3 regions of the Peribacillus frigoritolerans genome follow, and region 1 is predicted to be linked to each of the others. Evidence: riboswitches for the same ligand, from Rfam matches in the RefSeq annotation. Region 1 holds a riboswitch; each other region holds the start of a gene.

Region 1 (5,079 bases):
ATCTTTAATGATTCCCTTACGCGCCTTGTCATAAAGACCTTTAGGATCACGCACTTCGCACTCTTCGATTGGACACTTTATGTATACTTCAATAAACTCCCCTTCTTCAAGTAAATCACGTACAATCTGCCGATCTGCCCTGAAAGGTGATATGAAGGCGGTCAATACGAACTGCCCACTATCCACGAATAACTTGGAAACCTCACCGATTCGCCTAATATTCTCGGTTCTGTCCTCTTCAGAAAAACCTAAATCTTTATTCAAACCATGACGGATATTATCACCATCCAAAACATAACTTCGAATATTCCGATTATATAACTCTTTAGCGACTGCATTCGCAATCGTCGATTTTCCGGAGCCCGAGAGACCAGTGAACCATAGAACTGTGCTTTCATGGCCGTTCTGCTTCCGGCGGAGCTCCTTGGTCAATGACGTTTCATGCCAAGTGACATTCGTACTTTTACTCATTAAAAATCCCCCTCTTCATGTGATCCTTCAATTTATGTCCGATCAGTTATAAACTTCATTCTTTTTTAGACCTTCAATCAACACCTCGATGACTTCTTTACGGCTAAAGGTAGCTGGAGGAATTTCTCCGTTACGCAGCATTTCCCTTACCTTCGTTCCAGACAGGATGACATGGTCTTCCTTGCCATGCGGACAAGTTTTAGCGGAAGCCATATTGCCACATGCTTTACAGTAAAAGCTATGTTCAAAGAATAATAGCGTGATCCCTAACTCATCTGCGTTGAAATTCCCAAAGATTTTTTGAGCATCATATGTTCCATAATAATCGCCCACACCCGCATGATCACGTCCGACGATAAAATGTGTGCAACCATAATTTTTACGGACCATCGCATGGAAAATGGCTTCCCTAGGTCCTGCATAACGCATGGCAGCAGGGAAAACTGCAAGGGAGACGCGATCCTTAGGATAATATTTTTCAAGCAGCACTTTATAGCTTTCCATTCTTACATCTGCCGGAATGTCATCTGATTTGGTGGCACCTACAAGAGGGTTTAAGAATAAGCCGTCGACTATCTCCAATGCTGTCTTTTGAATGTATTCATGTGCACGGTGAACAGGGTTCCTCGTTTGGAAGCCGACAACCGTTTCCCAGCCTTTTTCAGCAAAAGCTTTCCTTGTCTCGACTGGGTCCAAATAGTGAGCTTGAAACTGCGGACGCTCTATTCTCTTGATCAACTTTATTTCCCCACCGACATATACATCACCGCGGTTATATAAATTTTTCACTCCAGGATGCTTCTCATCATCCGTTTGATATACTAATGTCGCTTCCAATTGCTTATCTGGCGTGTAAATATCGGAAACGGAGAGAACCCCGTATGTTTCACCTTCATGAGTCAACGTTACTTCTTCACCTATAGTAAGGGTTTCTGCAGTTTCTTCGGTCAAAGGAAGCGTAATTGGGATGCTCCATACATGACCGCTGCTAAGCCTCAAATCCTTGACCACTGTCTCGTAGTCACTTTTTGTAAAGAATCCTTTAATTGGACTGTAGGCACCAGTGCCTATCAATTCAAGATCACTTAAAGCAATTTGATCGATTTCGATTGACTTTGTTATTTTACTAATATCATAATTTGGTTCCCAAAGATCGATTAATGTTCCTCCGTGCGGTAAACTGATTGTCATGCTAATTTCCCCCTATGGTTTCTATTTATTTAAGCCTATGGTTTTTATTTATTTAAGCCTATGGTTTTTATTTATTTAAGATAAATGCAATCCGCATTCCGTTTTTTGAGCTCCTTGCCAACGGCCAGAGCGTAAATCATCTGCATTGAAGGCTGGTGCTGTACATGTTTTACATCCAATGCTCGGATATCCATTATCATGCAGGATATTATATGGAAGTCCGTTTTTGTGGGCGTAGCGCCAAACATCTTTCCATGTCCAATGTATGAGTGGACATATTTTAACTGACTTGAACTTATTATCCTTATTGATATACTCGGTTAAAGCCCTTGTTTCGGATTGCTCCCTCCGCAGTCCCGAAAGCCATGCTGTTGCCGTTGAAAGCACATCGGTAAGCGGAATGATTTTACGGATATTACAGCACTTATTTGAATCTCTAACCCATAATTCATCCCCATATTCCGCTGCTTGTTCCTCTAGCGTCAAGGCAGGTTTCTTCATTTCGATCGAAAGCTTTGGATATCGCTTTTTCACTTGCTCGATCAATTGATAAGTTTCCTCAAAATGAACATCTGTATCAAGGAAAACTATTTTGGCAGAAGGATTGACCTTCGCCAATAAATCCGTAAGCACGATGCCTTCTATGCCAAAACTGCAAGCATAAATCAGTTCGTTTCCATAATGGTCATTCGCCCATTGCAGAACTTCCAAAGCACCTTTTGTCTCACTGTCTTCGGGAAATACAGGGAAATCCCCAGTGTTGAAATTTTCATAGTTTATTAATGCAGCCAACTTTGTAGCCCCCTCTAAAAACTTGCTGTATCAGGTTAGAGTAACTGTTGATCAATGCCCGTTGTAATTGTTTGACTCTAGGAAAAAAGAGACGAATCTAACCAATACTCTCTTTATATCAGTTAAACCCGCCTCTAGTTTTTCTAGTCAGCAGATACCTTATTTAATTCTTAATTTTTCATTTCTTTCCATTTGAATGATTTTACCATCCTGGACAATAAGTGTAATGGATCCATATTTCATAGAATTAAGCATTTCTTGAAGTCGTTCAAATATTTCTTCAAGCTGATTCTCTTTATCCAAGCCTGTTCCTCCTTTAAGAAAATCCGCGAATTTCTTATTTTCACCGCTGATTCAATGAATTTCTTAGATTTATATAATTCCAAACAACCTTACATTGTTATGGTTTGCCTACAACTTTCCCAAAAAACAAAAATCTTTCCATGATGGAAAGATCCCAAGGTAAATATCTTTACCTTATCTTCCAAAATGATCAACATTTTGTTGGAGGTAGCACCTTGCATCGATCATGCAGGTTGCTGGACTTCAAAGGGCCAATTCCCTCCGTCGCTCTGGATAAGTTTTATTATTTTAAATATTAACATATATTTAATCCTTGTCAATGGAGTTTTCTTATAAAATAACTTGGTTTAATATTATGGATGAACTGTTATTTTTATACACACTATTCCGATTATGATTTTATGTTCATGTAAATACGAAAATAGACTCGTCTTTTTAGATAAAGCATCCAAAAAAATGAGTCTATTTTCATTAACAAACCTATTATTGGCGCCTGTCATTCTTTGAAAAAATAATTTCTCGAATTCCAGTCCTTTTTATAGAAGGAATTACTCGAATTCATTAATTTCTTAACTGTATCGCTTCTACAAATTCTTGAACTTGACTCTGGACGCGATCAATTAAATGCAAATCATTTATCGGGTTTTCTGAATTCTGTTTATCTATTTCTTTATCAACGAAATAAATCCCCTGCAGCGGCTCGCCTTTTAATATTGAAATTAATGGTTTAAGTGCATAGTCAATCGCCAATAGATGCCTGTTACTTCCGCCAATCATGATTGGCAGTACTGGCTTACCCTTAAAAGCACCTTCTGGCAGCAAATCGATCAAGGCCTTCAATACACCTGTATAAGAAGCCTTATAAACCGGTGAACCAATAATGACACCTCTAGCTGCTTGAATTTTCTCTGAAAGCTTTAAGATATCTTCGCTATTATATTTTCCTTGGAATAAATCATCTGCTGAGAAATCCGTAATTGAGAAATAAGCTGTGGTAAAACCTTCGTTTTCGACTAATGATTGAATATGTTTTAGTGAAATGTCCGTTCTGGACGGAATAGCCGGACTTCCTGATAAAATTACGATATCGGTCATTTAATCTCCCCCTCCAATATTACATGATTTCAAGATAAAATCTTCGTAAGCATTTCGTACAGCATGCATTTATCGTAATAGTCTGAAAAATATAAGTCAAATCTTACACTCTGGTTTAAAAAATTTTCAAGTTTACTCCATCGGATCTTAAGGAAAATAAAACGGTCATATTGAAGGGCTTGAGCATCAAGCCGCAAATATGACCGTTTCATTATGTATGTTTTTGTTTGCCATGAATACCATATACCAAAAGTTGAGCAATGCTCTTAATTCGTTCAGAAGTAAAATATGGCTCCTTTTTCTGCTGATGGATCTCATAATGTGTAGATAATGCCAATGTGAAAGAAATGATCCCTACATTAAATAGGATAATATCAGAGATATACTGTATCTCACCACTATCTATTCTCTTCTGTATTTCAATATGCCTGGCATTCGGCTTGAAAATCTGATCTACATATTGCTTAGAAATATCTTGATCAAATTGTGTTTCCCTGAATAGTATCGAAAACTGTTCTTTATTATCAAGAATTTTATTTATCATGGTGCAAACATGATTCTCCACTAGATCATCCGTAGATAGATGGCTAGTCCCATCTTCAGATTCCTCTTTCTCATCAGGGGTAATGGTAGCCAATAGCAAATCTTTTTTGCTGTCAAAGTATTTGTAAATAGTAGCTTCGGAAACATTGCAAGCAGAGGCAATTTCATTCGTTCTTGTCATGTCAAAACCTTTAGTGGCAAAAAGAGTCCGGGCTACATTTATGATTCGTTCTTTCGTTTGCTGCCCTTTTTTCAAAAATATCAACCTTCTTTTATAATGATAAGACCGGTTTCACCAATCTATTTTCCATGATATCCCGATGGTATCAATCGGTCAATATTACCTTTGATTCATTAGAATTCAATATTCCCATATATCATAAATAGAAAACATCGTCTGATTGGGACGATGTTTTCTTATAGAGAAAATCACTTAAAGGATGCATAGCCATCATCGACCATGACTACACTTCCATTGATCGCATCCGCTTCCTCTAAAGATAATAGATAGACGGCATTTGCAACGGCTTCTGGCTTAATTAATTTACCGCGCATTTGACTTGCATTCAATTTATCGATGATTCCCATATCTTTATAGCCTTGAATGATAGGAGTGTCAACCCCGCCTGGCGCAATGCCCACTACCCGTATGCCATAAGCACCTAATTCCAAAGCAGCTGTCTG
Region 2 (5,079 bases), 290 kb from region 1:
TAATGCTTGTTCAAGTACAACTTCATCTGTAGTATCGATGACCAATGGGACCTTCACTTTTTTGACGACCTCTTCTACGAATTCCTTCATATCGCCAAGCTCATCCCCATCAGGATCAGCAAGACAAATATCAATGACATGGGCGCCTTTTTTCACCTGGTTACGTGCAATTTCGGCTGCTGGCTCGTAATGCTTGCCGCGTATCAGCTCCTTGAATTTTCGGGAACCGATAACATTCGTCCTTTCACCTACGAATAAAGGACGCATTGAATCATCATAAATGAGCGGTTCTATGCCTGATACGGCATGACCATGGGCAGTTTCCGTAATTGTACGGGGCTTCATGCCTTCGAGGACCCTGGAAAGTTCTTTAATATGCTCTGGTGTCGTACCACAACATCCGCCAATGATATTGATCCATCCCTTTTCGGCAAATTGCTTCATTTTCTCTGCCAGGGAAGTAGGTGACTCATGATAGTGGCCTTCTTCATCAGGGAGCCCGGCATTCGGATAACAACTGATGGCACTATTCGATATATCTGCAAGTGTCCTGATATGGTCTATCATGAATTCCGGTCCTGTTGCACAATTAAGGCCGACAGCTACGGGCTTCATATGTTCAACAGATAAATAAAAAGCTTCTATGGACTGGCCGGCAAGTGTCGTGCCCATCGGTTCGATTGTTCCTGATATGATGACAGGCACATCTTTTCCCGTTTTTGCGAATGCTGCTTTGATTCCAGAAAAGGCAGCCTTGACATTAAGCATATCCTGACAGGTTTCCACCAACAGCAAGTCTACACCGCCATCCAAGAGACCCAGTGCCTGTTCTTCATAAGAATCGGTTAAAATGTCAAAAGTCGTTCCGCCCGTTACGGATAGCGTTTTTGTAGTGGGGCCCATCGAGCCAGCTACATACCTTGGCCACTCCTCATTGGAATACTTTTCACAAGCTTTAACGGCAAGCTCAGCTGAAATTTTATTTAGCTTGTAGGCAATCGTGCTTATTTGGTATTCCTCAAGAACGATGCTGGTCGCTCCAAAGGTATTTGTTTCAATGATATCTGCGCCCGCTGCTAAATATTTTTCATGAATGGTTTGGATGATTTCCGGTTGCGTCAGTGATAAATATTCATTGCAGCCCTCGAATTGTTCCCCGCCAAAATCGTCTGCTGTCAAATTCTCCGCTTGAAGCATGGTTCCCATCGCCCCATCAAGTAGGAGAATCTTAGAATTTAACTGATCTTGAATCGCTTTTTTATTCATGTACTGCCACCTCTGATGTCTGTTTACTATCGACTTTTCTAATATATTTCGTAAGTTCCGCCGTCATTTCATAGCGAAGGAACGGAGTGATTAAATATATGCCCTTGAATTTTTCCCTTGCCGCGTCCACCAGTTCCCGCGCGATATTAACCCCTTCCATCCTAGACTTTACAGGGTCATCCCCCGCTAAAGCCATGGCCCTTCTTACGTTATCGGGCAATTTAATGCCTGGGATCTCATTATGGATGAATTCTGCGTTCCGGGTGCTTGTCAAAGGCATGATACCGATGAAAATCGGGGTTTCTAAATGTTTTGTAGCTTCATGTACTTCTTCGATTTGCTCCACCGAATAAATTGGCTGTGTCAAAAAGGATTGAGCACCGCAGGAAATCTTCTTTTCCATTCTCAGTACGGCTTTATCCAGATATTTCACATTGGGATTAAACGCTGCCGCAATTTTAAAATTCGCCCGTTGACCCAAACTTTGACCGGAATAGGAAAGACCTTCATTAAATTGTTTGACCATGCTTATAAGGTCAAAGGAAGATAAATCATAAACCGAAGTGGCACCAGGGAAGTCCCCTATTTTTGAAGGATCTCCGGTGATGATCAATAATTCATTCAGCCCCACCGTCTGCAGACCCATTAAATGTGACTGCAGGCCAATCAAATTTCGATCACGGCATGTTATATGCACCATCGGATTAATATTCAATTGGTTCTTTAGTAAGTTAGCCAGTGCATCATTCGATATCCTTGGTGAGGCAAGTGAATTATCCGCTAATGTAATGGAATCGACCCCTGCTTTTTTCAAAACCTCAGCACCGGTCATGAAGCTCTCTATTCCCAGCTTTTTCGGTGGATCAAGTTCAACTAGGATCGTCCTTTCCGTCTTGGCCTTTTCGTACAGTGGAAGTTCCAATTCTCTTTCGTTCACTTCAATTATTTCTATTTCACGGGGTTTCGTAATTTTCTCTTTTACAGGAGCAAAACTTCCAATTGCATTCTTTACAGCTTGAATATGCAGTGGAGTCGTTCCACAGCACCCACCTATGATAGCGGCACCTTGCTCACGAAGTTCCAGGGCACTTGAACCGAAATATTCCGGCACAGCTTTATAGACGAGCCTTCCATCCACATAATCCGGGAGGCTGGCATTAGGGTATATGGCAATCGATGCATCCTTCGGCAAGCTCACTTCTTCCAAGGCCCGGATCATATGATGTGGACCGAGACGGCAATTCACCCCAACAACATCGGCACCCAATTGCTCGAGTTTTTGAAAGGCTTCATTTAAATGGATTCCATTTTGAAGATTACCCAGTTCATGCATCGAAACATTTGCGATGATCGGCAATCCGGTTTCATTTTTTACGATTTGCAGGACGGTTTCCAGCTCTTCCAGGTCATAAAATGTTTCCAAGAGAATCCCATCAGGGTTTTCCATCAACAGACTGTATAGCTGTTCACGAAACCCCCGTTTAATCTCTTCCATGCTTAAATCCGATTTCCTGATACTCCGCTGTGCCCCTATGGTACCGAAGACATACGCATTTCCTTTTGCCGCTTTTTTAGCAAGAATGACTCCCTGGCGGTTGATTCTGCTAACTTCATCTTCAAGTCCATACCGTTTCAATTTGTTGAAATTGGCTCCGTATGTATTTGATTGAAGGATATCTGCACCAGCTTCGAGATAGGCACGGTGGATGGACTCTATTTGATTTGGATTCGTGCAGTTTAATTCCTCATAACATTGATCGATGCCATTTGAGTACAATAAGGTCCCCATTGCCCCTTCCCCAACCAACATTCTTTCTTTCACTTCTTTACGAAAATTCATCATTACACCCTCTCTCAAAAACAGTCCTGTTTTTGTCGTATTTTATGAGTATGAGAGAAAAGGAAAAAAACCTTCTCAAAGAAGAAGGTTTTTTGAAACATTCTCCTCATCTATCAAGCTCTGCTTGCTGGATTTAGCACCTTTGCCTAAGCTGGTTGCTGAGGTTTCTTCGGGCCAGTCCCTCCACCTCTCTCGATAAGATCCATTTATATAATTTTCACAAGATTTCAAAATTAGATTATATTTAATTTACATTAATAATCTGTCAATTTCAATACCTGATCGACATTTTTTTCACTTTTGCAAAAATGATTCAATCTTTTGCGGCTTTAACCCTCTTCAATATTCTTTGTTTCCAGTCTTCCGCTAACGAGTCTAGAGTAAGTAAAGCCTTAGCGCCTTCCAGGCCATCTCGTTTATGAAGGATTACCTCTGCTGCATAATGAACTGAAATTTTTTCTTGCAAACGATCTATCAGCACGATTTCGTTTTGCTTATTTATCGTTCCTTCTTGAAGTACTCTTGCAAAATATCCAGTGAAACTCGTTTTCAGCACGAGTTCCAAAAACTTAGGTTCTTGATTGAAGTGGGAAATGGTCGAACAAGGTATCCTTCCCTGGTTAATTTGAACAATCACTTCGCCTATTTGATAAATATCGCCGATATACGTGGCTTCTTCCCTCATCCCCGCTACAGTTAAATTTTCACCGAATGCTGGGATATCCATCTTTTTAGAGAATTTTTCATTCCATAATGAATAATGCTCAAAGGGGTAAAAGCACAAAGCCCTATCAGGACCTCCATGGAACTTTACATTACCTACCCCATCACCAATTATGCCTGATTTAGTCACTGTCACATTATCATGTGCTTGTTTATCCATGGCAGAAAAGATATCGACATTCGAAAAAATTTCCTGTTTCGGCTTTCCGGCATGAAGTGATTTGATTTTTCCATTTTTCATTTTGCATCTTCCATTCATATTTAATTTATATCATCCTATATGTATAAATTATACTAAAAATCCATTTATTCTGTAGCTTTTTATAAGTATATGAAGTGAAAAAGCCACATGAGCCGTTAAATGGGCGAAATATCATTGATTTCCAGAAAAATTCATAGGATAGTTTCAGTAATTTTGTTGCTATTTCAGAATTAAATATGGTAGAATATGAACACAATATATAGTCGAAAACTACAACCGTTCGCCTATATGTTGATTTTCACGATTGAATTCCTCATTGTCGCTCTTTAGGGAGCGAATTTTTTTTGCTTTCATTAATATCCACTAATTCCCTGTAATTCCATTCAGTTTCTTGCATCGTGATCGACTTACCTATTTGTACTTTCTTCCCTCCTTATCAAGTCCCTTTCATTTCCTTATTAGAAGCCTGATTCCTTGCAAAAACAAGCAGAAAGCCGAGCGACATCATGCGTCTTCCGCTCAGCTTCCTGTTTACGCTTGTTTCTTTTTTTTCGGTGCCGCTTTCTTTCGGGTCGTCTTTTTCTTTTCCGGTTCATCATGTTTTGTACGGTCTATGGATGCCTGTAATGCCTCCATTAAATCGGTTACATTGTTGGAAACTGGTTCTTTTGTTTTCGCTGTAATCGTCGTCTGTCCCGTTTTCTTTGATTCAATCAATTCTAGTAACGCGGTTCGATAGTCATCGGTGTATTTTGTCGGATCGAAAGTAGTCGTTAATTGATCTATCAATAATACGGCAGTATCGATTTCTTTTTTTACAATGGTATCATTGGCAGGGATATTCGGAACATCCGCTGTGGAGCGGACTTCATCCGGATAATGAATCGTTTCCATCACCAAGGTATTATCAACGACTCGGATAACCGCCATTTGTTCTTTAGAGCGAATGATGATTTTTGCCAACCCCACCTTATTCGATTCCTTGAGGGCCTGCCTCAAAAGGGAATAAGCTTTTATCCCCCCGTCATTAGGGGACATGTAATAACTC
Region 3 (5,079 bases), 1.7 Mb from region 1:
AGGCGCTTCCCCGCCATTGGTAATGATTCCGTGAATCTTGACCTCGGCTGGGAGCTGCTGGCGCAAAGCATTAATGCCATTGAACAGCTGAATCACCGCGTCAAGTGCATTCACGCCTTCTTCAGGTGCAGCTGCTGCATGTGCTGACTTTCCGTAAAAATGAAAATCAAGGGGATCGACTGCCAAAAATGGACTTGTGACACGCGTTTGCCCGCCTGGATGGATAAGGATGGCCGCATCCACCCCATCAAATAGACCGTGCTTCACAAAGCTGCCTTTTGCACTTCCATTCGGCCCGCCCTCTTCAGCCGGTGTTCCGAAAACAATCACCTCTCCGCCCGTTTCCTCCAGTACTTGTGCCAAAGAAATGCCTGCTGCAACACTCGTTGTGCCGATGATATTATGGCCGCAAGCATGACCCAAACCCGGCAATGCATCATACTCGGCTAAAAAGGCAATTGTGGGACCTTTCTTTGAAGAGGTTTTTTTGGCGATGAATCCTGTTTCATGTCCGGCTATATTGCGGGTCACTTCAAATCCTTCATTTCGAAGTATTCCTGTTAATGTATCCGAAGCGAAGAATTCTTGATTCCCAATTTCGGGTTTAGCATGAATGGCTTGACTCGTTTCGATATATAATTTGGAATGAAGGTCGATGTGATCTTCAATAATCTGCCGATGCTGCTTTTGCACTAATTCTCTCGCCATACTCTTAATCTCCCCTTTTTCTTGAATCGATCCATTACTTTTCATTAGCTGGTTTTGTCCAAGCATCCTGGTAATTCACTAATTCATCTACAGAAACATATGCAGGAATGGTGTTTCCTTTAAACGTTTTTTTGATGAACGCTTCCACTTCTTTCGATTGATAAAGCTCCACTAATTTCTGCAACTCAGGACGATCGGAATTACCCTTTTTAACTGCAATGATATTAATATACGGTTTCGCCGTTTTACTTTCATGGAATAAAGAATCTTTTAAAGTAAGGCCTGCTTCGACGGCAAAGTTATTATTGATGGCTGAAGCATCGGCATCATCCAATAGACGAGGTGTATTGCCTGCAGCAACAGGTTGGATTTTCAAGTTTTTCGGATTTTCCCTAATGATTTCCAATGAACCCGATCCATTGAATTCCTCTTTCAATGTAATCAATCCAGCTTCCTGAAGAAGGAGTAGTGCACGGCCAAAGTTTGTTGCTTCATTCGGAACGGCAATCGTAGCGCCATCCGGAAGACTTTTAAGATCTTTATGTTTTTTAGAATAAAGGCCCATAGGTGCAATGACAGTCGACCCGATGGCCTCTAATTTCAGATTTTGGTCTTGAACGAATTCATCGAAGTAAGCGACCGTTTGGAATGAATTGGCATCAATTTCACCTTCACTTAACGCAAGGTTCGGTTGGATATAATCATTGAAAGTGACCAGTTCGATATTAAGCCCTTCCTCTTTCGCTATGTCGACAATGTATTCCCATGTTCTCGTATCCCCGCTGCTGACACCGACTTTCACTGTTTTCACATCATCCGAAACGCCTGATGCACCTTCTTCTTTCCCGCATGCTGCAGACACTATGGCCAATGCCAATACTATGATCGTTAATAAGATTTTCTTCATTTCTCCTACCTCCTGTTATTTTTATCTTCTTCTGATTTTTCTTGAAATAAAATTCCCGGTGGATTGCAATAATTGAACGATGATCACGAGCGCCGCTACTGTGACGACCATCGTCATCGTATCGAACCTTTGATAACCGTAAGCCAAAGCTAGATCCCCGACCCCGCCTGCCCCGACGGCACCTGCCATGGCCGTAGCTCCAACAAGCCCGATAGTCGCTGTTGTAAATGTTAGGATCAACGAACTAAGTCCCTCGGGAATCAAAAAGCGATAAATGATTTGCCATGTCGTCGCACCCATCGCCTGAGCGGCCTCGATGATCCCTTTGTCCACTTCCAACAGGGAGTTCTCAACAAGCCGGGCAATATAAGGAGCCGCGTAAAAGATTAGCGGAACAATGGCCGCATTCATTCCGATCGCACTGCCTACAATCATTCTGGTAAGCGGAATAACTGCTACAAGCAAGATGATGAAAGGAACCGACCGCAATATATTGATGATCGGGTTCAATACATTAAAAATCCATTTATTCTCCAGGATGTGACCCTTTCTTGTAATGACAAGCAGGATACCGAGCGGAAGCCCGATCAATCCGGAAAACACCAATGAAATGGCTACCATATAAAGTGTGTCACCGAAAGCTGTCAACAACTGCTCTGCTGTAATTTCCATTCCCCAAAGCGTATTACCCATTTATCTGCACCTCCTGGACGAGAATCCCCTCATCTTTAATATATTGATAAGCCTTATCCACCTCATTTTTGTTCCCTGTCACTTCGATGATCAAATTCCCGAAAGGCGTTTCCTGAATTTCAGAAATATTGGCTGATAAAACACTTAAATGAACGTCATATTTCTTCGAGATCGTTGAAAGTAAAGGAGTACCCGAAGTAGTCCCAATAAAATTAATTTTCCAAATAATCGGGATATGGGATCCTATGCTTTTTAGGAAACTTTGTGGAATTTCGTCATGTATGACCGTTCTCACGAAGTTTTTTGCAATATCCGTTTGCGGCTTCGCAAACACTTCGAAAACCGAACCTTGTTCAACGACGCATCCGCCCTCCATGACCGCTACCTTATTGCAAATTTCCCTGATGACAGACATCTCATGAGTGATTAGCAGAATGGTAATATTGTATTCTTTATTAATTTTCTTTAAGAGCTGCAGAACGGCACTCGTTGTTTGTGGATCCAATGCCGACGTAGCTTCATCACACAATAAGATCGATGGATTCGTAGCCAAAGCTCTCGCAATGCCGATCCGCTGCTTTTGACCTCCCGATAATTGATCCGGATAACTCTTCGCCTTGCTCGATAAGCCAACGAACTCCAACAGCTCGCCTACACGGTTTTTGATTTCCTTAGCCGGAGTTCCCGATAAAACCAGCGGCATAGCAATGTTATCAAAAACAGTCTTGGAGTTTAGCAAGTTGAAATGCTGAAAAATCATCCCGATTTTTTTCTTTTCTACCCGTAATTCCTTCTGGCTTAATTTGATTAAATCCTTGCCCCCAACAATCACCGAACCATCTGAAGGATCTTCAAGCAAGTTGACCAGCCTGATCAACGTACTCTTTCCGGCCCCGCTATAACCGACTACACCGAATATATCCCCCTTTTCCACTGTCAAATTAATGCCCTTCAAAGCCTCGACAGTCTGTTTCTTTGTTTGATAAACCTTTTTAACATTTTGAAACTCAATCATCCAATCTCCCCCATGTTGTTTATTTGTACGAATTCATTATCCAGTGAGAAGAGCTTTGCAAAGTTTCATAATGATAGGGTTAAATTCGAAACTCACGAGTAATTGCACCAATTCTCCAAATAACCATATACATTTTGAATAAACAAAAGAGGCCTCTTCCGTCGTCAGACAGAAGAGGCCTCTTTTAGACATAAAAAAGAGTAAACTCTTAATTTAATTATCTAAGAAAAGCTCCTTCTTATCTTTCAAACTTTCGTCCGTTGGAATTAGCACAGTATTTTTACAAAAGTAAAAACCCGCTGCCGAGGTATCATAGGGCCAAGTCCCTCCACATCTCTTGATAAGAATTAACGTTATATTTAATTATGTCCTTCACTATATATTCTAATTTCTCTAAAGTCAACCATATTTTTCACCGTTTAAAATATTTTCACAGTATAGTGAATTGATAATTTTTAATTATATTAATATAATTAAAAATTATATTAATATAATTAAAAATTATATTTTATATTGATTTGCTCATTCTCCATACAAGGTGTTTTTGACTTTCCTCCCTTATCTTCATCATGCCTGAATTCGTATATAAACGAATCGCCCTTTGATTATCCGGAGAAACCCTTAAATGGTATTCGGATACATTAAATTGCCTGAAAAGTTTTCTGCGTAGCGAACCAATTCCTTGCCAAGGCCTTTACTGCGATATTCGGGAATAAGATAAAATAGATCTACATAGCCGATCTCAGTTCCTTCATACCCCCGAATTCGAAGTTCCATTTGTCCAATCGGTACTTGGTCATTTTCAAGGATCACCTGTCCCCCAGGAAATTTGCGGACCCTTTCTTCCATTCGTTGCAGATATGTATTTTCATCTCCAAAACCAGCTTCAGTTCCAAAACTTACAACAAAGGAATCTTTCCTGAATTTAACGATAATATCTTTGTCTTTGTCCGTATCAATGGTCCGAAAGATCAACTTTACCCACCCCTATTATTTTAGTGAAATAGTTATCAAGCAAATAAACTCATTTTACTTACACTTTTTATGATATTTCATTATTTACTTTTACAAGCGTCTTATTTCATTTTTTCTGAAAGGATTTTGCCTTAATCCCTATAGGAATGGCCATAATATTAAATTAAAAACAAATGCAATATTGTTGGGAGAGGTCTAGTAATGGGGATTGGGTAGGCACATATAATTTTTGAGTCTAACTTTGCAGGGTATGAATGTTCGAGAGGAATTTTGTTTATTCAGCTCCAACTCAACTTTTTCCCAAGCATCCTTTTTCCCTTTCATTTATATTCCAATTATAATAGGTAAGTGGAACATATTTACATGATTATCCATTATAAAAATCATTGGAGGTATTGAAGATGAAAGTTGTTGCAATAGTGGGAAGTATCCGTAAAGAGTCTTACAACCTTAAGCTTGCCAAATATATTCAATCTAGATATCAAGATCGGTTCGATCTCGAAATCTTGAACATTCGGGATTTACCTTTTTATGATCAAGATATTGAAAATGACCCTCCATTAGTTGTAAAAGAATTTAAATGTAAAGTGGCCGAAGCAGATGCAGTCTTGTGGGTAACACCTGAATACAACGGTACGATTCCAGGAGTATTGGGCAATGCAATCGATTGGTTATCACGTGTCGATAAAGTCTTGATTGGAAAACCATCATGGATCATGGGTGCGTCAATGGGGCAATTAGGAACGGTTAAAGCTCAATTGCATTTGCGTGAAATCTTATT

What was found. Region 1 has a riboswitch for S-adenosylmethionine ahead of ABOA58_RS14300 (YezD family protein). Riboswitches for the same ligand answer to the same signal wherever they lie in the genome.
Region 2: another riboswitch for S-adenosylmethionine. It lies ahead of ABOA58_RS15625 (bifunctional homocysteine S-methyltransferase/methylenetetrahydrofolate reductase); the one in region 1 lies ahead of ABOA58_RS14300 (YezD family protein).
Region 3: another riboswitch for S-adenosylmethionine. It lies ahead of ABOA58_RS22750 (methionine ABC transporter ATP-binding protein); the one in region 1 lies ahead of ABOA58_RS14300 (YezD family protein).

The regions. Positions count from the first base shown of each region.
Region 1 is NZ_CP158190.1:2,906,636-2,911,714, forward strand. Features, by position in the region: gene cysC (adenylyl-sulfate kinase) at 1-471, opposite strand, end outside; gene sat (sulfate adenylyltransferase) at 514-1,662, opposite strand; gene ABOA58_RS14295 (phosphoadenylyl-sulfate reductase) at 1,738-2,442, opposite strand; gene ABOA58_RS14300 (YezD family protein) at 2,614-2,757, opposite strand; SAM riboswitch class I at 2,929-3,037, opposite strand; gene ssuE (NADPH-dependent FMN reductase) at 3,319-3,852, opposite strand; gene ABOA58_RS14310 (TetR/AcrR family transcriptional regulator) at 4,064-4,651, opposite strand; gene ABOA58_RS14315 (SDR family NAD(P)-dependent oxidoreductase) at 4,825-5,079, opposite strand, start outside.
Region 2 is NZ_CP158190.1:3,193,366-3,198,444, forward strand. Features, by position in the region: gene metH (methionine synthase) at 1-1,266, opposite strand, end outside; gene ABOA58_RS15625 (bifunctional homocysteine S-methyltransferase/methylenetetrahydrofolate reductase) at 1,259-3,106, opposite strand; SAM riboswitch class I at 3,210-3,308, opposite strand; gene ABOA58_RS15630 (MOSC domain-containing protein) at 3,420-4,070, opposite strand; gene ABOA58_RS15635 (Ku protein) at 4,563-5,079, opposite strand, start outside.
Region 3 is NZ_CP158190.1:4,609,634-4,614,712, forward strand. Features, by position in the region: gene ABOA58_RS22735 (M20 family metallopeptidase) at 1-708, opposite strand, end outside; gene ABOA58_RS22740 (MetQ/NlpA family ABC transporter substrate-binding protein) at 743-1,615, opposite strand; gene ABOA58_RS22745 (methionine ABC transporter permease) at 1,637-2,287, opposite strand; gene ABOA58_RS22750 (methionine ABC transporter ATP-binding protein) at 2,301-3,323, opposite strand; SAM riboswitch class I at 3,559-3,670, opposite strand; gene ABOA58_RS22755 (GNAT family N-acetyltransferase) at 3,945-4,298, opposite strand; gene ABOA58_RS22760 (NADPH-dependent FMN reductase) at 4,700-5,079, shown strand, end outside.